Regions from separate parts of the Pantoea sp. SO10 genome, predicted to be linked through region 2. Evidence: predicted binding sites of a transcription regulator. Region 2 holds the regulator's gene; the other holds the start of a gene.
What was found. Region 2 encodes Fur, which represses iron uptake genes when iron is present. Its sites were predicted from a motif close to ATAATAATGAGAACNACTATCAA; they were not measured.

Region 1: the regulator Fur is predicted to act here: its motif matches at 1,628-1,650, upstream of FCN45_RS07945 (TonB-dependent siderophore receptor).

The regions. Positions count from the first base shown of each region.
Region 1 is NZ_CP040095.1:1,699,832-1,707,544, reverse strand. It holds gene treA (alpha,alpha-trehalase TreA) at 1-1,432, shown strand, start outside; gene FCN45_RS07945 (TonB-dependent siderophore receptor) at 1,695-3,794, shown strand; gene FCN45_RS07940 (GlsB/YeaQ/YmgE family stress response membrane protein) at 3,858-4,106, opposite strand; gene FCN45_RS07935 (flagellar brake protein) at 4,293-5,027, shown strand; gene FCN45_RS07930 (FGGY family carbohydrate kinase) at 5,156-6,643, opposite strand; gene FCN45_RS07925 (transketolase family protein) at 6,646-7,590, opposite strand; gene FCN45_RS07920 (transketolase) at 7,583-7,713, opposite strand, start outside.
Region 2 is NZ_CP040095.1:1,243,874-1,251,586, reverse strand. It holds gene pgm (phosphoglucomutase (alpha-D-glucose-1,6-bisphosphate-dependent)) at 1-257, opposite strand, end outside; gene seqA (replication initiation negative regulator SeqA) at 282-821, opposite strand; gene ybfF (esterase) at 1,070-1,834, shown strand; gene ybfE (LexA regulated protein) at 2,002-2,277, shown strand; gene fldA (flavodoxin FldA) at 2,415-2,945, shown strand; gene fur (ferric iron uptake transcriptional regulator) at 3,300-3,749, shown strand; gene FCN45_RS05735 (hypothetical protein) at 3,810-4,205, opposite strand; gene glnS (glutamine--tRNA ligase) at 4,442-6,109, opposite strand; gene nagE (N-acetylglucosamine-specific PTS transporter subunit IIBC) at 6,262-7,713, opposite strand, start outside.

The DNA of each region.
Region 1 (7,713 bases), 460 kb from region 2:
GATGCAAAAAAACCAGCGCAACTTCGATCTCAAGCATTTTGTCGACAGCAACTTCACGCTGCCTAAAGAGGGTGACAAATATGTGCCGCCCGCCGGGCAAAGCCTGCGTGAGCACATCAACGGTTTATGGCCGGTGCTGACGCGTACCGCGCAAAGTGCCAGTCAGTACGATTCGCTGCTGCCGCTGCCCAAACCTTACGTGGTGCCTGGCGGACGCTTCCGCGAGGTGTATTACTGGGACAGCTACTTCACCATGCTTGGCCTGGCGGAGAGCGGGCACTGGGATCGCGTGCAGGATATGGTGGATAACTTCGCCACCGAGCTGGACAAATATGGCCATATTCCCAACGGCAACCGCAGCTACTATCTCAGCCGCTCGCAGCCGCCGTTCTTCAGCTTGATGGTCGACCTGCTGGCAACGCACAAAGGCGACGACGTCTATCGCCAATATCTGCCGCAGCTGCAGAAAGAGTACGATTACTGGATGGCGGACAGCGACAAAGTGGCGGCCGGCCAGGCCAGCAAACGGGTGATTAAACTCAGCGACGGCACGCTGCTTAACCGTTACTGGGACGATCGCGATGCGCCGCGTACCGAATCCTGGCTCGATGACGTCAACACCGCGAATAAAGCGCCGGAGCGCAATAAGCAGCAGGTCTATCGCGATCTGCGTGCGGGCGCGGCTTCGGGCTGGGATTTCAGTTCGCGCTGGTTCACCGATGCGCACAATCTGGCGTCCATCCGTACCACGCAGCTGGCACCGGTTGATCTTAACAGCCTGATTTTCCACCTTGAACAAACATTGTCCAAAGCCGCCAAACTGGATAAGCAGGATGACAAAGCCAAACAGTTCGCGGCGGATGCTGAGAAACGTCAGGCGGCGATCAATCGCTACCTTTGGGATGACAAAAAAGGCTGGTACGCCGATTACGATTTCCAGAAGAAGCAGGTGCATTCACAGCTGACCGCTGCAACGCTATTCCCGCTCTATATGCAGCTCGCGAGCGATAAGCAAGCTGAACGCACCGCTTCCGCAGTTGAAAAACAACTGCTGAAACCCGGCGGACTGGTGACCACCACGGTGAATAACGGCCAGCAATGGGATGCACCAAACGGTTGGGCGCCGCTGCAATGGGTGGCGGTGGAAGGTCTGGAGCATTACAAGCAGCCGAAGTTGGCGCAACAGATTGGTCAGCGCTTCCTGCAGAACGTGCAGGCGACCTACGACAAGGAACATAAGCTGGTCGAGAAATACGTGGTTGAAGGCGCGCAGCTGGGCGGTGGTGGCGGCGGTGAATATCCGCTACAGGACGGCTTCGGCTGGACCAATGGCGTGACGCTGAAGCTGCTGGATAAATACTGCCCGAAAGACAAAACCTGTAATAACGCTGGCGATATTCCGAATATGCCGGTTTTAAGTAGCGCGAAGTAATTACCTCTATTCTGCCGGGCGAATAAGCCCGGCAACGGCACATTACTGTAGCGGCGCAATTTATTGCGCGACCCGAACCTGGGTAAGGTTTCGCCAGTGCAATGCGCGATAAATCGCGCCGCTACGGCTCGTGCCTGTCATCTGTGCATTTTCCTCACATTCCTCTAGCAACAAACTCACATCTTGAAACATCCACTACAAAAGATAATAATTCTCAATCTGATATCGATAGCTATTCCCATTAAAATAACAGGAACCTCTCATGACCTCGTTGTTTACCCTTAAACGTGGCCGCGTACTGTGCGCGCTTGCGCTGGCTTTACCCGCGGCAAGCTTCGCTGAAGAGTCGATTGTCGTGACAGCGCAACCGCAAGAGAGCGCCACCTCGCCGACGCAGGGCTATCTCGCCACGCGCAGCAGCGGTGCCAGCAAAAGCGATCAGCCGCTGATCACTACCCCGCAGTCAATTTCGGTGGTGACGCGTCAGCAGATGGAAGATCAGGGCGCGCAGGATCTCAATCAGGCGCTGGGTTACACGCCGGGCGTCTTCACCAACTTTGGCGGCGCGGCCACGCGTTATGACACCATCGCGCTGCGTGGTTTCCACGGCGGCGATGTCGATAACACCTTCCTCGATGGCCTGCGCGTGATGAGTGACGGCGGCAGCTTTAACATTCTGCAGGTGGATAACTGGTTCCTCGACCGCATCGATGTGATTAAAGGTCCCTCTTCCGCGCTCTACGGCCAAACGGTGCCGGGCGGATTGGTGAATATGGTGAGCAAGCGCCCGCAGTTTGCTGAAGAGGGCCACTTCCGCCTGGCGACCGGCACCAACGCCACCAATAACGCCGCCTTTGATTACACCAACGCCATCAACGATCAGTGGGCATTTCGCTTAACCGGCATTACGCGCAACAGCGATACCCAATACGATCACACCCGCGAAGAGAAATATGCGATTTCGCCACAGCTGATGTGGCAGCCAAGTGAAGATACCAACTTAGTGCTGCGCGCCTACCTGCAGAAAGATCCGTCCGGCGGCTATCACGGCTCGGTACCGGCGGAAGGCACGCTCTATAGCCATAATGGCCGCAAATTGAGCGACAGTTTCTATGAAGGTGACACTGCGCTCGATCAGTTCAAACGTCGCGAGCAGATTTACAGCTATGACTTCTCGCATCGCTTCAACGATGTGTGGTCGGTGTACTCCACCGGCAGCTACAGCCACTCCAATACCGAGCTCGATCAGGTTTATCAGATTGGCTGGAACGCAACGAATCCAGACCTGCTGAACCGCTACTACTCCGGTGAGCGTTCATCGCTGAGCGCGTGGGCCAACGACAACCGCTTGCAGGCTGATTTCGCTACCGGCGCGGTTCAGCATCGCGTGACGCTGGGCGCGGAATACCATCGCTATAAAAACGACATCACCGAAGCCAGCGGTGCCGCCAGCGCGCTGAATGCGTGGAACGGCGAAGAAGTGGGCATCATGCCGGACTTCGACTGGACATCGCAGACGCGCCGCTACTATCAAACCGGTTTGTATCTGCAGGATGAATTGCAGCTTGATCGCTGGCATCTGGATTTGTCGGGACGCTACGATCGCATCGTGTCGGAAAACGGCACCAGCCGTCGTCAGGACGATCACATCAGCGGCCGCGCTGCGCTGTTATATGCCTTCGAGAACGGCATCTCGCCTTATGTCAGCTGGAGCCAGGCAATAACGCCGGCTTCGTTGACCGATCCTTTCGGCAATCAGCTAAAACCGACTACGTCTGAGCAGTATGAAGCGGGCGTGAAATATCAGCCGCTGGGCACGCGCGATATGTACTCAATCGCGGTGTACGATTTGACCCAGGACGATGTCGCCAACCGTAACGTGCTGGACGGCACTTACACGCCGTCGGGCAAAGTGCATTCGCAGGGGATTGAACTTGAGGCGCGTAATCAGCTGACGTCGCGTTTTAGCACCATCGCCGGCTACACGCTAAATCATCTGCGCTTTAAAGATTCGGTGGACGGTAACGATGGACATACGCCGTATGTGACGCCGAACAGCATGGCATCGTTGTGGGGACATTATCAGTTTGACTACGGCTTGAGCGCCGGTGCGGGTGTGCGCTATATCGGTAAACAGTGGGCGGATAACGAGAACACCACGCGTCTGCCATCGGTAACGCTGTTTGATGCGTCGGTTCGCGCCGATCTTGGCGCATGGAACTCACAGCTGAAAGGCGCCTGGCTGCAGGTGAATGCCAACAACCTGACCGATAAGACGTATCTGGCCGCCTGTTACGGCACCGGTTACTGCTATCGCGGTGCCGAGCGCACGGTTATGGCCACGGTGGGCTACGACTTTTAATCAGGCATAAAAAAATCCGCCATCCTTATGCGAGATGGCGGATTTCATCAAATCCTGGCGCGATTAACTTCGCACTTTACGGTAGATCCACAGCACCACAATGGCACCAATCACTGCCACCACAAAGCTGCCAAAGTTGAAACCGTCAACTTTACCGAAACCAAACAGGGTACTGATCCAGCCACCGACAACCGCACCCACCACACCCAGAACCACGGTGATGATAAAGCCGCCGCCATCTTTACCCGGCATAATCCACTTAGCGATAATCCCGGCAATCAGACCAAAAATAATCCATGAAAGAATACCCATGTACTGCTCCTTACGTTATTAATCAATGTGTTCACCGCCTCTAGTATAGACGGGATTTTATGATCTGCATCCCAACTTGCCGCCGTAAATAGCCGTTAGCTGACTAAAGGTTAGCGCAGCGACGCCGATAACTGACGAACAGCATTGTCAGTCGTGAAAATAACAATCGGATAAGTGGAGCAGGACGTGGGAGAAGCCGATAAAGAACAATACCTCAAGCGAGGCACGTTAGCGGTTTTGGGCGTGATGAAGGACCTGTTGCGTTTTCAAACCCCGTTGATGGTGAATTTTTCGCGCGGTCAGTTTATCAGTCGCTTGCTGTCAGCCGATGAAGATCAGGTGATCTTTGACCTCGGCAGCAACGCGCTGGATAACGATTTAGCGCTGCAAGGTGGCGAAGTGAATATTGCCGCCGAAACGCACGGTGCCAAAGTCGAATTTGGCTTAACCGGTTTACAGCGGGTTGAATTCGAAGGCTTACCCGCTTTTGCTGCGTCGCTGCCGGAACTGGTGTGGCAGATTCAACGTCGTGAATTCTTTCGCGTCAATGCGCCGCTGGAACCGGTTTTTTATTGCCACAGCCAGTGGCCTGATGGGCGTACCGCGCGTTTCCGCCTGCAGGATCTGTCACTGGGCGGCGTCGGCGTGCTGCTGGACGAAGCGCTACCGGAAGGGCTCAATCGCGGCGATACCTTTAAAAACCTGCGCGTGGATTTAGCTGAGTATGGTCACTTTGAGGTGACAGCACAGCTGCTGCACATTGGTGAACGCACCGTAGTGACCAGCAAGAATGAAACCCGCGCCACACCGCGCCTCAGCTTCCGCTTTACCGCCATCGAACCGATTCAGGAACGCCAGCTACAGCAGGTGATTTTTGCGCTGGAACGTCTGGCGCGTGATAAAGCCAACCGTTTCCAGTAGCGCTGGACGTTTATCACCGTACAACATCGTAGCGGCACAATTGGTTGCGCTATGTGGCATGAGATACACGTCTAAAAAGCGCGATAAATCGCGCCGCTACGAAGCGTGCGCGATTTAAATAACGGTAATCAATGCGGCTGATAACGGCAACGCGCCACCGCATCCAGCCAGCCGTGATAATTCTCTTGCATGCTTTTCGCCTGATCCTCACGCGGCGTGATCACGCTACCGCCCTGTAACGCCTGCATCTCACTGCCCTGCTGCCACCAGCCTAAGGTGCGGCCCGCTAATAGCGCGGCGCCCAGCGCAGAAACTTCTGCCGTGGGTACGCGTTTCAGTGGCCGCTGCAAGACATCGGCCTGCATCTGCATCAACCAGCTATTTTCCGTGGCGCTGCCATCCACGCACAGCGCAGGAAGTTGCACGCCACTGGCCTGCTCCATGGCAAAAAACACATCGGCGATCTGGAAGGTGATCGACTCCAGCGCCACGCGCGCCAGCACCTCCGGCGTCGCCGCATCGGTCAAGCCACATACCATGCCGCGCGCTTTCAAATCCCACCAGGGCGCGCCAAGACCGGAAAGCGCCGGCACAAAATAGATGCCCTGATTGTGTTCGCTTTGCTGCGCCAGCGCAGTGAGTTCTCGCGGATCATGAATGCCCAGCATGCGGCCCAGCCACGCCGCGCCGGAACCGGTGTGGGTAATGTTGCCTTCAAAGGCATAGCGCAGCGTGCCGTCGTGCCACGCCACAGTGGTGCTGAGGCCATTTTCCGTCAGCAACGGCGTCGCCATCGACATCATCAGTGATGAACCGGTGCCGTAAGTGGCTTTCACCACCTCTTCGCTGCCGTTGCGCTGCGCTTGCAGCGCAGCGTGCGAATCGCCGATGCGTGACAAAATCGGCGTGCCGGGCGCTAAACCGGGAATATCGTTGCGTGTCACCACGCCTTGCGCGCTGGCCGAGGGCACAATCTGCGGCAGAGCCGCGCGGGGAATATGGAACAGCGCCAGCAATTCATCATCCCAGTCGCCGCTGTGCAGGTTGTAGAGTTGGGTGCGTGCCGCATTGGCATGATCGGTGACGAAGCTTTCGCCGCCGCTCAGCTGCCAGCTCAGCCAGCTATCCACGGTGCCGATACAGAGTTCACCGGCCTGCGCGCGCGCAAATCCATTCGGCAACGCAGCCAGCATGCCGGTAAGTTTACCGGCCGGGAACATCGGATCCACCGCCAACCCGGTGAGTCCGGTGATGCGCGGTGCTTTACCCGCCACGCGCAGATCGCGGCAAAACGCCTCCGAGCGGCGATCCTGCCAGCTGACCAACGGCGTCAACGGCTGACCGTTATGTCGCTGCCAGATCAGCACCGATTCGCGCTGGTTGCTGATCGCCACCGCCGCAACCTGCGCCCCCGCACACTGCGCCAGACAAGCGCTCACTGCCTGTTTCACCGCCTGCCATATCGCCAGCGGATCCTGCTCCGCCAGACCCGGCTGCGGATGTTCCAGCGTCAGCGGCTGACTGCCGCGTGCCACCACATTGCCGGCACGATCGACCGCAATCGCTTTCGCGTTGGTGGTGCCTTCATCAATTGCCAGTATCAACGAACCTGCCATCTTTACGCTCCTGCACAGATGCGCGCTGCACTCTTCACTACGCTGGCGGCATCAATACCATGTCGGGCACGGGTGGAGGCGCGATCGCCGGCAATCGCGTATTCGCCGTCGGGGATGCCCAAACGCAGTAGCGGGATGCCACAACCGCCTTCCGCCAGCACTTCTGCCACCAGGCTGCCGACGCCGCCGTTGACGTTGTGTTCTTCCACGGTAATGACCGCTGGATAGTGATTTAACAGCTCGCGCAGCTGTTGGGTATCACAAGGTCGAATCGATGGAATGCTGATCACACCTGCTGTAATGCCTTGCTCATGCAGTTGCTCGGCGGCGTGAACCACCTCGTGAACCGTCGAGCCCATCGCCACCAGCACAATGTCATGACCTTCACGTAACACGTCGATTTGGCCAGGACGGAATTGATAGTTTTCATCGTGCAGCTGCGGCAGATCTTTACCGTCCAGACGGATATACACCGGCCCGACATGCGCCAGCGCATACTCAATAATCTGGCGGCACTCCAGCGGGCAGGATGGCGCATAGATTTCGATGTTGCCGAAGCCGCGCATCACCGCAATGTCGTCGATGCTGTGATGGGTGCTGGCCAGTGGGCCGTAGCTGGCACCGGCATTCAGGCCAAACAGTTTAACGTTGGTGTTGTTGTAGCAGACGTCGACTTTAACCTGCTCATTGGCGCGGGAAACCAGGAACGGCGCGGCGTTGCAGGTCACGGCCACTTTGCCGCCAATTGCCAGACCGGCGGCGGTGCCCACCAGCGTTTGCTCCGCGATACCCACGTTGATCAGGCGATCGGGGAATGCTTTGATAAAGGGCGCAATTTTCGCGGTTGAGGTGGAATCGGCCACCACCGGCACTAAATCGACACCGCGATTAACCGCATCAATAAATGCCTCAACCATTACCGTCGCCAAATGTTTTGCATTACTCATCTTTTAATTCCTCCAGTGCCAACGCAATCTCTTCCCCTTTCGGCACACGGTGATGCCACTCCGGTTTGCCCTGAATAAAGGAGATGCCGAAGCCTTTTTCGGTATGCGCCACAATCACCTGTG
Region 2 (7,713 bases):
TCTTTACCGACGTAGCACGGACCGGTGATGCCATTCTTTTTACGCTCTTCAGCAATCGCCTGCGCGATCGCCAAAATGTGCTGTTCATTGAAGCTTTGGCGTCCCGCGCTGCCGCGGTGGCCTGAAGTGCCAAATTTCACCGCATGATCCGGATTCGCCACATCGGGCTTCAGGACGTAATACTGCGAGGTTAATTGTGCAACGTTAATCAAATCGCTCTGCTGGGCAGGCTGCCCGGCACGGGGGTGATTGGCCATTGGCGCTTCTCCCTGACGCTTCAGTTAAATGGTGCCGCGAACTTTATCTGTCAGTTCCTGTGGGAACTGCATAGCCAGCATGATGTGTTCCACCATGCTGCATTTGCGACCTGTATTGGTATTCGTAATCACCCAGTACGGCGTGCCGGGAACGTGCTTCGGCTTGGTATGGGTGCCATTTTGCAGCAGCGTGTGCTCGTCGCCCGCAAAGTAGACGCGGGTACGGCCCTGCAGCGAGGCAGTAGCTTCAGCAAACGCAGCCGGATCAAGACGATAGAGCGTTGACAGTACCAACATGAAGCGGTTAACCGCCTTATTCTGCTCGGCATATTCATCGGAAAGTAGCAGCTCACGTACCGCACGGACGCGATCCTGAGGACGCGCTTCACGGCTGGCAGGTTGCGCTTCTTTCATTGATGCACCAGCGGCGGGCGCAGCGGGTGCGCTCTGTCCGGCGGTGAACTTCAACATGCGGCGCAAAATATCTGAGGCGCTTTCACCAATGTGCTGCGTGTGGCTGGCAATATAACGGTAGAGTTCTTCGTCAACTTCAATCGTTTTCATCTTTTTCCGTACGATTCTGGCAAATGACAGAACCACGCATTCTTGCAACGTCCTTAGCAAAATCCAGTCGTGCAAAACGTGAGCGGGTTCTAACATAAGGATTATAAAGTTAAATCCGTGGCAGCCGATAGCGTTGGCAACGTTTACGGGCAAAAGTCGGAATATGCCCTAATGCCCACCGGCCTGACTGCTGGACAGGTGAATCCATGATAACCTAAGCCAAGGTCACAACCGTAAGAACTTTAGCCATGATTTTGAACGCCCGTCTGCAAACTGAACAATCTGCCCCCAATGCCACGCCGATTCTATTGATCCATGGTCTTTTTGGCAGCCTTGATAACCTTGGCGTGCTGGCGCGTGGGGTGCGTGATGCACGTCCGACGCTGCAAGTTGACGTGCGCAATCACGGCTTGTCGGCGCGTAGCGATGAGATGAATTATCACGTGATGGCGCAGGACATTGTCGAAACGCTGGATGCGCACCATATCGATCGCGCGGGTGTAATCGGACACTCGATGGGCGGCAAAATCGCCATGGCACTCAGTGCCATCGCGCCGGAGCGTATTGATAAAATGGTAATGATCGATATCGCGCCCGTTGATTACCAAACGCGCCGCCATGACGAAATTTTTGCCGCTATCCGGGCCGTGAGCGCCGCGGGCGTCACGCGCCGCAGCGAAGCCGCTGAAGTAATGCGTCAGCATATTGATGAAGAAGGCGTGATCCAGTTCATCCTCAAATCTTTCGCAGAGGGCGAATGGCGCTTTAATGTGCCGGTGCTGTGGGATAACTACAGCACCATTTCCGGCTGGGAAGAGATTCCTGCGTGGCCGCATCCGGCGCTGTTTATCCGCGGCGGCGACTCGCCTTATCTGGATAATCAGCATCGCGATGCGCTGCTGCGTCAGTTCCCGCAGGCACATGCACATGTGATCAGCGGTGCTGGACACTGGGTGCACGCCGAGAAACCCGATGCGGTGTTACGCGCCGTTCGGCGTTTTTTTAACCTGTAAAAGCAAAAGCTTGCCGCTTGCGCTTTAGGGTTGGCGTCAGGGAAGGCGCTGGAGTATGATGTCGCGCTAAAAATTTGCCACGGATATTTTTTCGCCGTGGTCGGGCCGATAATGTTTTAATCGCGCAGCGCCTTTCCGCCGTTCGCGCCCACTCAGTTTTACAAACCATGGCAAAAGAACAGACAGACCGCACTACGCTTGATCTCTTCGCAGACGAGCGGCGTCCTGGTCGCCCGAAAACCAGCCCGCTGACGCGTGATGAACAGTTACGCATCAACAAACGCAATCAGCTCAAGCGCGATAAAGTGCGTGGGCTGCGTCGTGTTGAGCTGAAGATGTCGAGCGAGGCGGTTGACGCCCTCAGCACGCTGGCCGATCAGCAAAACATCAGTCGCAGCGAATTGATTGAACAAATGCTGCTGGCACAGCTCAAACTGTCGTAACGCGCGAAGACCGCACGCTGGAACACAAAGTCACGGCTTTATACGTTCCGCACTTTTTACCGGTCTGCTATTATTCGCATAACTGTGCAGTCAACTGACTTACTTTCACAATCAGGATTTAAGAGGTTACCTAACCCATGGCAATCGTAGGCATTTTCTTCGGCAGCGATACCGGCAACACTGAAAACATTGCAAAGATGATCCAGAAACAACTGGGTAAAGATGTCGCCGAAGTGCATGACATTGCTAAGAGCACCAAAGAAGATCTCGAAGCGTTCGACATCCTGCTGCTGGGTATCCCAACCTGGTATTACGGCGAAGCGCAGTGTGACTGGGATGATTTCTTCCCGACGCTGGAAGAGATTGATTTCAATGGCAAGCTGGTAGCGCTGTTTGGTTGTGGCGATCAGGAAGATTACGCCGAGTACTTCTGTGATGCGATGGGCACTATTCGTGACATCATTGAGCCGAATGGTGCGGTGATCGTCGGTCACTGGCCAACCGAAGGCTATCACTTCGAAGCCTCTAAAGGCCTGGCCGATGACAAAAACTTCCTTGGTTTGGCCATTGACGAAGACCGTCAGCCGGAATTGACCAACGAACGCGTTGAGAAGTGGGTGAAGCAGATCTTTGATGAGCTGCAGCTGAAAGAGATTATTGAAGCTTAATTCCCTGCTCAGCCCGATGTGCGCACTGCCTCACATCGGGTAACGGAATTTCCTATAAAAATAATAGCTACGGTTTTTTAACTTTTCCCCGCAAATCTGTAGAATACCCGCAATGGTCATCCGCTTATTCCTCTGGCAGTAGAATGAGGCTGAGTGAAATGGAATCCAAAACCCAAGCGTCTTGAAGACGTTAGTGACGATATCCTTACAACCTTTGGTGATTAAGGACGTTGCCTTGGTTTTCATTTCACTGCTTGAGTTCTATAATGAGACGCAAATGAGAATGCGCGTTGACCTAAACATTCAAGGCCCCTGCGCCGCAAGTGATTAGCAAAGTAACAGGACAATATCCGCATGACTGACAACAACTCCGCATTGAAGAAGGCTGGCCTGAAAGTCACGCTACCCAGACTGAAAATTCTGGAAGTGCTTCAGGGACCCGGCCCAGAGTCCCATCACGTCAGTGCGGAAGATTTGTATAAGCGCCTGATTGATATGGGCGAAGAGATTGGTCTGGCAACGGTGTATCGCGTTCTTAACCAGTTTGACGACGCGGGCATCGTAACCCGTCACAACTTCGAAGGCGGTAAATCTGTCTTCGAACTGACTCAGCAGCATCACCACGATCACTTGATCTGCCTGGATTGTGGCAAAGTTATCGAATTCAGCGATGAATCAATCGAAACGCGTCAGCGTGAAATTGCCACTCGCCACGGCATTAAGCTCAGCAACCACAGCCTGTACCTGTACGGTCATTGTGCTCTGGGAGACTGCCGCGAAGACGATACGCTCCACGATAAGTAATTGAGTGTGCTATGCAGTATAAAAAAACCGGCGCTTGAGCCGGTTTTTTTATGCCTGTAATCAGGCGACAAGCGTTTCCTGCAGGTAGCGCCAGCGCGGAATGGCGGTGCTGCAATCCAATACCGCCAGTGAAATGCGGCTCTGATTGATGCCGTTCATCATCTGTAATTCACGATACTGAATCGTCACTTCCTCGCTTTGCTGCGAGATGATGGCGTGCTCACTGGTGGCAATGCGCATGCCTTCACGCTGCCCCTGTAACTGGCGAAACAGCACTTCCATTTCATTGAGGTCCAATCGTTTGCCTTGCGGCGTGACCATTTTGAACTCGGGATGAAAGTGCGATAAAAACAGATCAATGCTGTCGTCACTGCCTTCCGCCTGATTGAAAATACGTTCAATAAGCTGATGTAAAACCACCACGCTATGCCTGGCTTCCTGGGCGAGAGTTGTCATTTTTTTTCCTTAGATAAGCCGCAGAGCACCGTCTGAGAGCGCATAGCCTACCTGAAAAAAAGTTTTTCACACTGCCAAATGGGTTAATTTTTCTAAAGTCAGAATAGTCGCAAATAGGGAATTAATGGCTCGTTGAGGGCGTGCAGCATAAAAGGTCGTATCTGGCCAAATAGAGATAATAAAAAAGGGCGATTGCTCGCCCTTTCATGATCTTATCGTGCTCGCGACTAAAAATATTAATCGCCGATTTTTGCCCAGGTGTCACGCAAACCCACGGTGCGGTTAAACACCAGCCTGGAGGGCTGTGAATAGACGCTATCAGCACAGAAATAGCCTTCGCGTTCGAACTGGTACGGTGCCATCGGATCGGCTGCACGTAAGCCAGGCTCAACGAAGCCCTGTTTGATTTCCAGTGAGTTTGGGTTGATGGTGGTGAGGAAATCCTCAGCCGCGCCCGGATTTGGCACACTGAACAGACGATCGTACAGGCGGAATTCCGCTGGCAGCGCGTGGATTGCAGAAACCCAATGGATAACGCCTTTCACTTTACGGCCATCGGCCGGATCTTTGCTCAGCGTATCAACGTCACAAGTGCAATAAATGCAGGTGATATTGCCTTCATCATCCTTCGCCACACGTTCGGCACGGATCACGTAAGCATTACGCAGACGCACTTCTTTACCCAGCACCAAACGCTTGTACTGCTTGTTGGCTTCTTCACGGAAGTCAGCGCGATCGATCCACACTTCACGGCTGAATGGCACTTCACGCGTGCCCATCTCCGGTTTGTTCGGATGATTCGGCATAGTGATGATCTCATCGTGACCTGCAGGCAGGTTCTCGATCACCACTTTCAACGGATCCATTACCGCCATCGCACGCGGTGCGTTTTCATTGAGATCGTCACGAATGCACGATTCCAGTGAAGCCATCTCCACGATATTGTCCTGTTTGGTCACACCAATACGGCGGCAGAACTCACGGATAGAAGCGGCGCTATAGCCACGACGACGCAGACCCGAAACGGTTAGCATGCGCGGATCGTCCCAGCCTTCTACCACCTTCTCGCTCACCAGCTGAGTCAGTTTACGCTTCGACATCACCGCATATTCCAGATTCAGGCGTGAGAACTCGTACTGACGCGGATGAACCGGAATGGTGATGTTATCCAGCACCCAATCATACAGACGACGGTTATCCTGGAACTCCAACGTGCAGAGAGAGTGCGTAATGCCTTCGATCGCATCCGAAATGCAATGAGTGAAGTCGTACATCGGGTAGATGCACCACTTGCTGCCGGTCTGATGGTGATCGGCAAACTTAATGCGGTACAGCACCGGATCGCGCATCACGATAAAGCTGGACGCCATGTCGATTTTGGCACGCAGACAGGCTTTGCCCTCTTCGAAACCGCCATCGCGCATCTTCTCGAACAGCGCCAGGTTTTCTTCCACGCTGCGATCGCGGTATGGGCTGTTTTTACCCGGCGCCGTCAGTGAACCGCGATACTCACGGATCTCATCCGCCGACAGTTCATCAACGTAAGCCAGACCTTTGTTGATCAGCTCAACCGCATAGTTGAACAGTTGGTCGAAGTAGTCTGAGGAGTAACGAATGTTGCCGCTCCACTCAAAGCCCAGCCATTGCACGTCACGCTTAATGGATTCGACAAACTCCAGATCTTCTTTAACTGGGTTAGTGTCGTCGAAACGCAGATTGCACTGACCTTGATAGTCTTGCGCGATACCAAAGTTCAGGCAGATAGATTTCGCATGGCCAATATGCAGATAACCATTGGGCTCAGGCGGGAAACGGGTATGCACACTGTTGTGCTTACCGCTCGCCAAATCTTCGTCGATGATCTGACGAATAAAATTCGTTGGGCGGGCTTCAGCCTCACTCATCTCAAAATCCTCAAAAACTATAACGGGTGATTTGTACCACGAAGTAACGGAGTATGATCCACAAAGCGCAGGAGGGAAACAACCGTTTGTTGGTCGTTTTAAAACAAAAAAGGCAGGAATCGCTTCCTGCCTTCTGGCTCAATCACAAGGACTTAGCCTTTAACCTCGTACAGCGGGGTTTCGCCTGCAACCACTGAACCGGTTGCCAGTAAATTCAGACCAGCGAAATCATCGCTATTGCTGACCACAACCGGACTGATCATCGAGCGGGCGTTGGCATTGAGGAAGTCCAGATCCATTTCCAGGATTGGCTGACCTGCAGTGACCGTTGCGCCCTCTTCAACCAGACGCGTGAAGCCTTTACCTTCCAGCGCTACTGTATCCAGCCCCATATGTACCACGATCTCGACGCCGTTTTCCGCCTCAAGGCAGAACGCATGGTTGGTGTTGAAGATCTTCACCACAGTTCCGGCGGTTGGCGCAACCACGGTTTTGCCGGTTGGCTTGATGGCCAGACCATCACCGACTGCCTTGCTGGCGAATGCTTCGTCAGGCACATTTTCCAGCGCAACGATGTCACCGGTTACTGGCGCCAGCAGCGTAGCGATCACGGCTTTTTCGCTGTTCAGCACCGCCTGCGGTTTTACTGCAGCAGCAGGAGCAGCCGTTGACGCCGCGGCAGATGCCGCAACCGGACCTTTGCTCAGTACGGTTTTCATCGCTGTTGCAATGCTTTCCGCCTGCGTACCGACAATAACCTGTACGCTCTGCTTGTTCAGACGAATCACACCTGAAGCACCGAGACGTTTAGCGACACCTTCATTAACCTGCGCGGAATCTTTAACGTTCAGACGTAGACGTGTGATACACGCATCGATGTTGGTCAGGTTTTCTGAGCCACCTACCGCCGCAATATAACGACGCGCCAGAGATTCAGTTTGGCTTTCACCGTTGCCGCTGTTATCGACATTGACGTCATAACCATCGGTTTCATCGCCCGCAGAGAGTTCGCGGCCCGGCGTCATCAGGTTGAATTTCTGGATGGTGAAGCGGAATACCACGTAGTAGATAACGAAGAACACCAGACCTTGTGGGATCAGCATCCACCAGTGCACCGCCAGCGGGTTACGCGTTGACAGCACCATATCCACCAGACCCGCACTGAAGCCGAAACCGGCAATCCACTGCATGCTCGCGGCGATGAATACAGAAAGACCGGTCAGTGCCGCGTGAATCACATACAGCACCGGCGCCACGAACATAAAGGAGAATTCCAGCGGTTCAGTGATACCCGTAAAGAAGGCGGCAAAGGCCGCCGCCAGCATAATGCCGCCGACTTTGGCGCGGTTTTCCGGGCGGGCGCAGTGGTAAATTGCCAGCGCTGCACCTGGAAGACCAAACATCATGATTGGGAAGAAGCCCGCCTGATAACGACCGGTGATGCCAGGGATACCTGTACCTTCAGCGATAGACTGCGCGCCGCCAAGAAATTTAGGAATATCGTTGATACCGGCAACATCGAACCAGAATACCGAGTTCAATGCGTGGTGTAAGCCAACAGGAATCAGCAGACGGTTAAAGAAGGCGTAGATGCCCGCACCGAC